Regions from separate parts of the Streptomyces sp. NPDC001480 genome, predicted to be linked through region 1. Evidence: riboswitches for the same ligand, from Rfam matches in the RefSeq annotation. Region 1 holds a riboswitch; each other region holds the start of a gene.
What was found. A riboswitch is a leader RNA that binds a small molecule or an ion and turns the genes downstream of it on or off. The one in region 1 is predicted to bind thiamine pyrophosphate.
Positions count from the first base shown of each region.

Region 2: linked by a shared signal. The riboswitch ahead of thiO (glycine oxidase ThiO) and the one ahead of thiC (phosphomethylpyrimidine synthase ThiC) in region 1 are both predicted to bind thiamine pyrophosphate.
Region 3: linked by a shared signal. The riboswitch ahead of ACFY01_RS34370 (thiamine ABC transporter substrate binding subunit) and the one ahead of thiC (phosphomethylpyrimidine synthase ThiC) in region 1 are both predicted to bind thiamine pyrophosphate.

Region 1 covers NZ_JBIAVX010000013.1:88,824-92,091, reverse strand. Annotated here, with positions in the region: gene ACFY01_RS30525 (hypothetical protein) at 1-2, shown strand, start outside; gene thiC (phosphomethylpyrimidine synthase ThiC) at 58-1,842, opposite strand; TPP riboswitch at 1,835-1,991, opposite strand; gene ACFY01_RS30515 (YibE/F family protein) at 2,063-3,268, shown strand, end outside.
Region 2 covers NZ_JBIAVX010000003.1:429,158-432,425, reverse strand. Annotated here, with positions in the region: gene ACFY01_RS09260 (thiazole synthase) at 1-79, opposite strand, end outside; gene thiS (sulfur carrier protein ThiS) at 82-294, opposite strand; gene thiO (glycine oxidase ThiO) at 291-1,451, opposite strand; TPP riboswitch at 1,449-1,560, opposite strand; gene ACFY01_RS09245 (hypothetical protein) at 1,614-1,964, shown strand; gene ACFY01_RS09240 (NAD(P)/FAD-dependent oxidoreductase) at 1,997-3,226, shown strand.
Region 3 covers NZ_JBIAVX010000016.1:159,487-162,754, reverse strand. Annotated here, with positions in the region: gene ACFY01_RS34380 (chaplin) at 1-202, opposite strand, end outside; gene rlmN (23S rRNA (adenine(2503)-C(2))-methyltransferase RlmN) at 364-1,470, shown strand; TPP riboswitch at 1,495-1,602, shown strand; gene ACFY01_RS34370 (thiamine ABC transporter substrate binding subunit) at 1,691-2,773, shown strand; gene ACFY01_RS34365 (ABC transporter permease) at 2,812-3,268, shown strand, end outside.

The sequences.
Region 1 (3,268 bases):
GACCCCCGGCTTGCGCCCCCGCGCGGGGGCGCAAGCCGGACAGGCGGCGCCCCTGTGTCAGTCCGCGATCGGCAGGTACACCCTGTTGCCCGCTGCCGCGAACTCCTTCGACTTCTGGGCCATGCCCTCCTCGATCTCGGTCTGACTTCCGCCGTGTTCACGCCTGATGTCGTGTGAGATCTTCATGCTGCAGAACTTCGGCCCGCACATGGAACAGAAGTGGGCCGTCTTGGCGGGCTCGGCCGGAAGTGTCTCGTCGTGGAACTCCCGTGCCGTGTCCGGGTCGAGGGCGAGGTTGAACTGGTCCTCCCACCGGAACTCGAAGCGGGCGTCGGACAGCGCGTCGTCCCATTCCTGGGCACCGGGGTGTCCCTTGGCGAGGTCGGCTGCATGGGCGGCGATCTTGTAGGTGATGACGCCGGTCTTGACGTCGTCACGGTTGGGCAGGCCCAAGTGCTCCTTGGGCGTGACGTAGCAGAGCATCGCCGTGCCCCACCAGGCGATCATCGCGGCACCGATGCCGGAGGTGATGTGGTCGTACGCCGGCGCGACGTCCGTGGTCAGCGGGCCGAGCGTATAGAACGGAGCTTCATCGCAGATCTCCTGCTGAAGGTCGATGTTCTCCTTGATCTTGTGCATCGGGACGTGTCCCGGGCCCTCGATCATGGTCTGTACGTTGAAACGCTTGGCGATCCCGTTGAGTTCCCCGAGAGTTCGGAGTTCCGCGAACTGCGCCTCGTCGTTGGCGTCCGCGATCGAGCCGGGCCGGAGCCCGTCGCCCAGCGAGTACGTGACGTCGTAGGCGGCCAGGATCTCGCAGAGTTCCTCGAAGTTCTCGTACAGGAACGACTCCTTGTGGTGCGCCAGGCACCAGGCCGCCATGATGGAGCCGCCGCGCGAGACGATGCCGGTCTTGCGGTTCGCGGTCAGCGGTACGTACGCCAGACGCACGCCGGCGTGGACGGTCATGTAGTCCACGCCCTGCTCGGCCTGTTCGACGACCGTGTCCTTGTAGATGTCCCAGGTCAGTTCCTCGGCCTTGCCGTCGACCTTCTCCAGGGCCTGGTAGAGCGGCACCGTGCCGATGGGGACGGGGGAGTTGCGCAGCACCCACTCGCGGGTGGTGTGGATGTTGCGGCCGGTGGACAGGTCCATGACCGTGTCGGCGCCCCAGCGGGTCGCCCAGGTCATCTTCTCGACCTCCTCCTCGATGGAGGACGTCACCGCCGAGTTGCCGATGTTGGCGTTGACCTTCACCAGGAACCGCTTGCCGATGATCATCGGCTCGATCTCCGGGTGGTTGACGTTGGCGGGCAGCACGGCCCGGCCGGCCGCGATCTCCTCGCGGACGACCTCGGGAGAAACGTTCTCCCGCAGCGCCACGAACTCCATCTCCGGCGTGATCTCACCTCGACGGGCATAGGCGAGCTGGGTGACCGCCTGGCCGTCCCGGCCCCTGCGTGGCTGGCGGGGCCGTCCGGGGAAGACCGCGTCGAGGTTGCGCAGGCCACCCCGGGGCGAGGTGTGCTTGATCCCGTCGTCCTCAGGACGGACAGGTCGGCCCGCGTACTCCTCGGTGTCGCCGCGGCCGATGATCCAGTTCTCCCGCAGCGGCGACAGGCCCCTGCGGACGTCGGTCTCGACGAGTGGATCGGTGTACGGGCCTGAGGTGTCGTACAGCGTGACCGACTGCCCGTTGGTGAGGTGCACCTGACGGACCGGCACGCGCAGGTCGGGGCGCGAGCCCTCGACATACCCCTTGTGCCAGCCGATGGACTTCCCGGCCTCCCCGTCGCTGGAGAGCTGCGTGGAGGCAGGCGTGCGTGCGTCCTTGTTGGTCATGAGACCTACTCCCTACGCCGGCATTACCCGGTAACAGGTTCGGCGGTCGACGCAGCGGTTTCCGTCTCTCGGTGTTCCACGTGAAACATCGCGAAGACGGAGGTCAGCGCCCTCTCAGCCCGGTGCTCCGAGCTCCCGCGTGTGCAAAGGTGCCTCCACGCTAGCGTCATTTGTGGCGCGGTCAACAGTGCCCCCTGCCCGTTCTTGCAATGATCGGGCGGTGACCACGACACAGCAGTCTCCATACCCGCCCCCTGAGCCGCCGCACGGGCACGGCCCTGGCGACGGCTCAGAACTCGGCCGCGAGGCCGGTGAAGGGCACGGACACGGCGGAGGGCACGGGCACAGCGGAGGGCACGGGCACAGCGGGGGACACGGGCACTCCCACAGTCACAGCCACGGCCCCGCGGCCCCGGTCTCCAAGCATCTGCGCAAGGTCATCGCGGCCGTTCTGATCCCGTTCACCGCGGCGGTAGCGGTCGGTCTCGTGATTCTCTGGCCCGGTGGCGCCCCTCCGCACGAGCGGACGGGGGTCGGCTTCGACCGGCAGACCCAGCAGGCTACGGTCGCCAAGGTCGTCGAGGTCAGCTGCAAGTCGGTGAACGCCTCCGGAGGCGCCTCGACCGGCGACACCTCCACAGCCGGGGGCGGTTCAGCGCAGCAGGAGACGAGTGGCACCTGCAAGAAGGCGACGATCAGGGTCGACACCGGCAAGGACAAGGGCCGTACGTTCACGGAGATCGTGCAGCCGGACCAGCCGCGACAACTGCACCAGGGCGAGAAGGTCGTGGCCGCCTACGAGCCCTCGGCGCCGAAGGACCTCCAGTACTCGGTGACCGACGTCAACCGGCGCTTCCCGATGGCGCTGCTGGCCGGGATCTTCGCACTCGTCGTCGTGGTCGTCGGACGGATGCGTGGCGTCATGGCGCTGGTCGCGCTGGCCATCAGCTTCCTCATCCTCAACTTCTTCATCCTGCCCGCGATCCTCCAGGGGTCGAACCCGCTGATCGTGGCGGTGGTCGGCGCCAGCGCCATCATGCTGATCGCGCTCTACATGTGCCATGGTCTGTCGGCCCGTACGTCGGTGGCGGTCCTCGGCACGCTGATCTCGCTGTCCCTGATCGGTGTCCTCGGCAAGCTGTTCATAGGCTGGGCCGCCCTCACCGGCAACACCGACGACAGCACCGGTCTGATCCACGGTCTGTATCCGTCGATCGACATGAGCGGTCTGCTGCTCGCCGGTGTCATCATCGGTTCGCTCGGTGTCCTGGACGATGTGACGGTGACGCAGACCTCGGCCGTGTGGGAGCTGCACGAGGCCAATCCGTCAATGGGCTGGCGGGGGCTGTACCGCGCGGCCATCCGTATCGGCCGCGACCACATCGCATCCGTGGTCAACACACTCGTGCTGGCCTATGCGGGTGCC
Region 2 (3,268 bases), on a different contig from region 1:
GGCTGGGCGCACCGCCCGTACCCATGATCAGGCGGGACGTGAAGGACGTACCGCCGAGGACGAAGGGGTCGTCGGCCATGGTCAGCCTCCCTGGACGGCGGTGAGGACTTCGACGCGGTCGCCCTCGGCCAGGGCCGTGGAGGGCCACTGCGCGCGCGGGACGACGGTTTCGTTGAGCGCGGCGGCCACTCCGCGCGGCGCCGCGGTGAGGGACTTCACGAGGGTGTCGAGAGCGGTGCCGGGGGCGATCTCCCGGCGCTCTCCGTTGACGGAAATGGTGACGGGGCTGTTCATGCGGGCTGCTCCGTGAGTGCCTTGCCGAAGCGCTTGAGGGTGAACGGGCGGGCCTCCTCGGGCAGTTCACCGGTGGTCAGGGCGTGCGCCAGGGCGTCCCCGGTGACGGGCGTGAGCAGCACGCCGTTGCGGTAGTGCCCGGTGGCCAGCAGCAGCCCGTCCAGACCGGTCGGGCCGAGCAGCGGCGCGTTGTCGGGTGAGCCGGGCCGCAGTCCGGCCCGGGTCTCGGTGAGCGGCAGCTCGGTGATGCCGGGCACCAGCTCGTGCGCGTCGCGCAGCAGCTGGTACACCCCGCCCGCGGTCACCGTCGTGTCCCAGCCCAGCTCCTCGCTGGTGGCCCCGACGACCAGCTCGCCGTTCTCCCGGGGCACCAGGTAGACGTGGCTGCCGCGCACCACGGCACGTACGGTCCGGCTGAGGAACGGCGCGTACCGCTGCGGCACGGTCAGCCGCACCACCTGGCCCTTCACCGGCCGCACCGGCGGCAGCACGTCCTCGGGCAGGCCCGCGAGCCGCCCGCTCAGGCTTCCGGCGGCCAGTACCACCTGGCCCGCGCGCAACTCGCCGCCGTCCGAGGCGGTGACGCCGGCCGCCCGGTCCCGTACGACGTCCAAGCGCTCGGCCCACACCCGGTGGAAGACCACCCCGGCCCGCTCGCAGGCGGCGAGCAGCGCGGCCGCCAGCCTGCGCGGGTCGATCTGGTGGTCGCCGTCCACCCGGAGCCCGCCGCGCACCCCCGGCGCGAGCATCGGTTCGAGACGCCGGCACTCCCGTCCGGACAGCCACTCCGACTCCAGGCCCGACCGGTGCTGAAGGGCGTGCAGTTCGCGCAGGTGGGCGCGGTCGTCGGCGTCCAGCGCGACGGCGAGCGTGCCGCATCTGCGGTAGCCGAGGTCCAGGCCGGTGAGCTCGGTCAGCTCGGCCGCGAAGTCCGGATAGCGGCGGGCCGACGCCAGGTTCAGGCCGAGCAGCGTCTGCTCGCCGTGGTGCAGCTCCGTGACGGCGGCCAGCATCCCGGCCGCCACCTGGGCTGCGCCGCCGCCCGGCTCCGGGTCCACCACGGCCGTCGCCAGGCCGCGCTGCGCGGCCCGCCAGGCGGTGACCAGGCCGATGATGCCGCCCCCGATGACGAGGACGTCGGACGTACGTGACGGCATGGGCGTCCAGCCCCTCCCTTCGCCGGCATGACCCGGATCAGGTTCGTACGGTCGGAGGCCGCCAGCCTCCCTCTCAGCCCGGTGCGTCCGGGCTCCCGCGAGTGCTTGTACGGTGGCCACCCTAGCCCGCAGAGCACCTGACTTGTAAGGAGGCCTCCGCCGATGGCCCGCTCGCTCGACGGTCTGATCCTCGCCCCCGTCGCGGACCAGGCCCCGGGACAGGTGGGTACGCGCACCCGGTTCGCGTACCACGAGAAGGACGGCGAGATCTGGGCCGACTACGCGGGCGGCGATGTCGTACGCGGGTGTCTCGTGGGCACCCGGGAGGGGGACCGGCTGGACTTCCGGTACGTGCAGCTGAAGCGGGACGGCACCACCTCCGGCGGACACTGCGCGTCCACCGTCGTCGAGCTGCCCGACGGCAGGGTGCGGCTGGAGGAGACCTGGGAGTGGGAATCGCAGCCCGGAGCGGGTACGAGCGTTGTGGAGCAGGTCACTGAGCACGCCCCCTGACTGACGAAGAGTCAGTTGACTATGGTGATCGAGTGAGCGAGCAGACGCGGGAACAGGGCACGTCACAGGCGCGGCGCGTGGTCGTCGTCGGCGCGGGCATGGCCGGGGTGCAGACCGCGGTCGCCCTGCGCGAGCAGGGTTTCCGGGGCACCGTGACGCTGATCGGCGCCGAACCGCACCAGCCGTACGACCGGCCGCCGCTGTCCAAGGCGGTGCTGCTCGGCAAGGCCGAGGGCTCCGCCTTCGACGTCGACTTCGAGGCGCTCGGCATCGAACTCCTGCTCGGCCGTGAGGCGCTGGGCGTGCGCCCGGGCGAGCACGAGGTCGACACCGAGGCCGGGCCCGTGCCGTACGACGTGCTGGTCCTGGCCACCGGCGCCGAACCGATCCGGCTGCCGGGCACGGAGGGCGTGCCCGGCGTGCACCTGCTGCGCACCCTCGACGACGCCGAACGGCTGCGGCCGGTACTCGCCCGGCAGCACGACATCGTGGTCGTCGGCGCGGGCTGGATCGGCGCCGAGTTCGCCACGGCGGCCCGCGAGGCGGGCTGCGCGGTCACGGTCGTGGAAGCGGCGGACCGCCCCCTCGCCGGCGCGCTCCCGGCCGAGGTGGCCGCGCCGATGGTGTCCTGGTACGCCGACAGCGGCGCCGTGTTGCGCACCCACGCGCGCGTGGAGCGCGTCGAGCCGGGCGCGGTGGTGCTCGACGACGGCTCACGGGTGCCCGCGGGCGCCGTCGTCGTCGGCATCGGAGCCCGCCCCGCCACGGCGTGGCTGGCCGGCTCCGGCATCGAACTCGGCGCGCACGGCGAGGTGGTGGCCGACGAGCACCTGCGGACCTCGGCCCCGGACGTGTACGCGGTCGGCGACTGCGCCTCCTTCCCCTCCCGGCGGTACGGGGAGCGGCTGCTCGTCCACCACTGGGACAACGCCCTCCAGGGCCCGCGCACGGTCGCCGCGAACATCATGGACGAGACCCCCGCGGTCTACGACCCCGTGCCGTACTTCTGGTCCGAGCAGTTCGGCCGCTTCGTCCAGTACGCCGGTCACCACGGCGCGGCCGACCGCACCCTGTGGCGCGGCGATCCGGCCGGCCCCGCGTGGACGGTCTGCTGGCTGAAGGAGGACCGGCTGGTGGCCCTGCTCGCCGTGGGACGCCCGAGGGACCTGGCCCAGGGGCGACGGCTGATCGAGGCGGGCACACCGATGCGGCCGGAGCTGCTGGCCGACCCGGCGAGGCCGCTGAAGAACGCCACGGCTTAAGGCCCGGGACCTGGGATGTCGCCCCAGGTGGACCGGCCTGAC
Region 3 (3,268 bases), on a different contig from region 1:
TGACCGGGGCGTAGACGGGGATCTGGACAAGGTTGCCGGACAGGAAGCCGGGCGAGCCGATGGCCGTGCCGCGGGCGATGGCGCCGCCCTTGTTGACGCACGTGGTACGGGGAGGGCCGCCATGGGCGTGGGCGGCCGTCGCGCAGGGCAGCACCAGGCAGCCCGCGGCACCGAGCGCCACCGCGATTTTTTGCAGGATCATGCTCGGCACTGTCACAGACACCGGCAACAGCCCTCGGCAGCCACACGGCACAGCGCGTCAGCACCCCCCGAGCAGCCGAGCAGGCCGACCGCCACCAGGGCTATCGGGAGACAGGCGACAGTCGCAGGCCACCCGATTCGATCTGCGACACTGGTATGGCCATGCCTAAGCCCGGAGAACTCACTTTCGTCGCCCCGCGCGGAGCCAAGAAGCCGCCGCGGCATCTCGCTGATCTCACGCCTGCCGAGCGCAAGGAGGCGGTGGCCGAGGTCGGGGAGAAGCCGTTTCGTGCCAAGCAGCTCTCGCAGCACTACTTCGCGCGGTACGCGCACGACCCGGAGCAGTGGACGGACATCCCCGCCGGTTCGCGCGCCAAGCTGCGGGAGGCGCTGCTGCCGGAGCTGATGACGGTGGTGCGGCACCTGTCGACCGACCAGGGCACCACCCGCAAGACGCTGTGGCGGCTGTTCGACGGGACGCTCGTCGAGTCGGTGCTGATGCGGTACCCGGACCGGGTCACCATGTGCATCAGCTCGCAGGCGGGCTGCGGGATGAACTGCCCGTTCTGCGCGACCGGGCAGGCGGGGCTCGACCGTAACCTGTCCACCGCCGAGATCGTCCACCAGATCGTGGACGGGATGCGGGCGCTCAGGGACGGAGAGGTGCCCGGCGGGCCGGCGCGGCTGTCCAACATCGTCTTCATGGGGATGGGCGAGCCGCTCGCCAACTACAAGCGCGTGGTGGGTGCCATCCGGGCGCTCACCGATCCCGAGCCGGACGGGCTCGGGCTGTCGCAGCGCGGCATCACCGTCTCCACCGTCGGGCTCGTCCCGGCGATCCACCGGTTCTCCGACGAGGGCTTCAAGTGCCGGCTCGCGATCTCGCTGCACGCGCCCGACGACGAGCTGCGCGACACCCTCGTACCCGTGAACACGCGCTGGAAGGTGCGCGAGGTGCTGGACGCCGGCTTCGAGTACAGCGCCAGGTCCGGCCGGCGGCTGTCCATCGAGTACGCGCTGATCCGGGACATCAACGACCAGGCCTGGCGCGGTGACCGGCTCGGACGGCTGCTCAGGGGCAAGCCCGTGCACGTCAATCTGATTCCGCTGAACCCGACGCCGGGGTCCAAGTGGACCGCCTCGCGGCCGGAGGACGAGAAGGCGTTCGTGGAGGCCATCGCCGCCCATGGTGTGCCCGTCACCATCCGGGACACCCGTGGGCAGGAGATCGACGGAGCCTGTGGTCAGCTGGCGGCCACCGAGCGGTAGTCTGTCGGCCGTAAGTACATCTTCATATTCCGACAGGGGAGCGCCACAGCGCTGAGAGTGCGGCAACCGGGCCGCAGACCCTCTGAACCTCGCCCAGGTCATTCTGGGTAGGGAGTTCGGTCATCACTCGAGCTGTTGCGCCCTGCCCGGGACCGGCGGAATCCTCCGCGGGTCCCGGGCAGGGCCGCGTCTCTTCCTGGTCAACCCCAGGAGGAATCCAGTGCACAACAAGACCTTCGTGGCCGTGGCCGTCGGGCTCGGCCTCGTGGCGCTGCCCGCTCTGACGGGGTGCGGGTCGTCGAACGGCGGGGGTTCGGCGGACTCCAGGACCGTCACCCTCGTCAGCCACGACTCGTGGGCCGTGTCGAAGAGCGTGCAGAAGGACTTCGAGAAGCAGTCCGGGTACAAGCTCAGGGTCCTGAATGACGGCGACGCGGGTCAGGCCGTCAACAAGGCGATCCTGACCAAGGACCACCCGCAGGGCGACGTCTTCTTCGGCGTCGACAACACGCTGCTGTCCCGGGCCCTCGACAACGGGCTGTTCCAGTCGTACCGGCCCAAGGGCTCCGACCTGGTCCTGCCCCAGTACCGCGTCGACCAGGACAAGCACCGGGTCACGCCCATCGACACCGGCGACATCTGCGTCAACTACGACAAGGCGTACTTCGACCAGCACAAGCTCACTCCGCCGAAGTCCTTCGCCGACCTCGCCGAGCCCGCGTACAAGAACCTCCTCGTCACCGAGAACGCGGCCACCTCCTCGCCCGGCCTGGGCTTCCTGCTCGGCAGTGCCGCCCAGTACGGAGACGGGGGCTGGCAGGGTTACTGGAAGAAGCTCAAGGACAACGGCGTGAAGGTCGTCGACGGCTGGGAGCAGGCCTACTCCCAGGAGTTCTCCGGCTCCTCCGGGGGCAGAAAGGCCGGCGGCGACCGGCCGCTCGTGGTGTCGTACGCCTCCTCGCCGCCCGCCGAGGTGATCTACGCCAAGAAGCGGCCCAGCACCGCCCCGACCGGGGTGTCGTACGGCACCTGCTTCCGGCAGACCGAGTACGCGGGGCTGCTGAGCAACGCGGGGAACACCAAGGGCGGCAAGGCGTTCCTCGACTTCCTGCTCACCAAGGAGTTCCAGGACGACATGCCGCTCAACATGTTCGTCTACCCGGTGCGCGAGGGCGCCCAGGTGCCGCCGGACTTCGTCAAGTACGGCCCGCAGGCCAAGTCCCCCGAGACCATGGCTCCCGAGAAGATCGCCGCCCATCGTGACCAGTGGGTCAAGTCGTGGACGTCTCTCGTACTGAAGTAGCCGTGCCCAGGCGGGGGACGGCGGCGCGGCTCGGGCTGATGGCGCTGCCCGTCGCGTTCTTCTCGGTGTTCTTCGCCTGGCCCGTGGCCGCGATCGTCGCCCGCGGGCTGAAGGTGGACGGCGTCTGGCAGTTCGGGCGGATGGCGGACGTCGTCACCCAGCCGGACATCCGGCACGTGCTGTGGTTCACCACCTGGCAGGCGCTGGCCTCCACCGCGCTCACCCTGCTGATCGCGCTGCCCGCCGCCTACGCCTTCGCCCGCCTGGACTTTCCCGGCAAGCAGGTGCTGCGGGCCGTCGTCACGGTTCCGTTCGTGCTGCCGACCGTCGTCGCCGGCACCGCCTTCCTCGCGCTGCTGGGGCGCGGCGGGCTGCTGGACGAACTGTGGGGCGTGCGGCTGGACACCACCGTGTGGGCGATCCTGCTGGCGCACGTGTTCTTCAACTACGCGGTCGTCGTACGGACCGTGGGCGGACTGTGGGCGCAGCTCGACC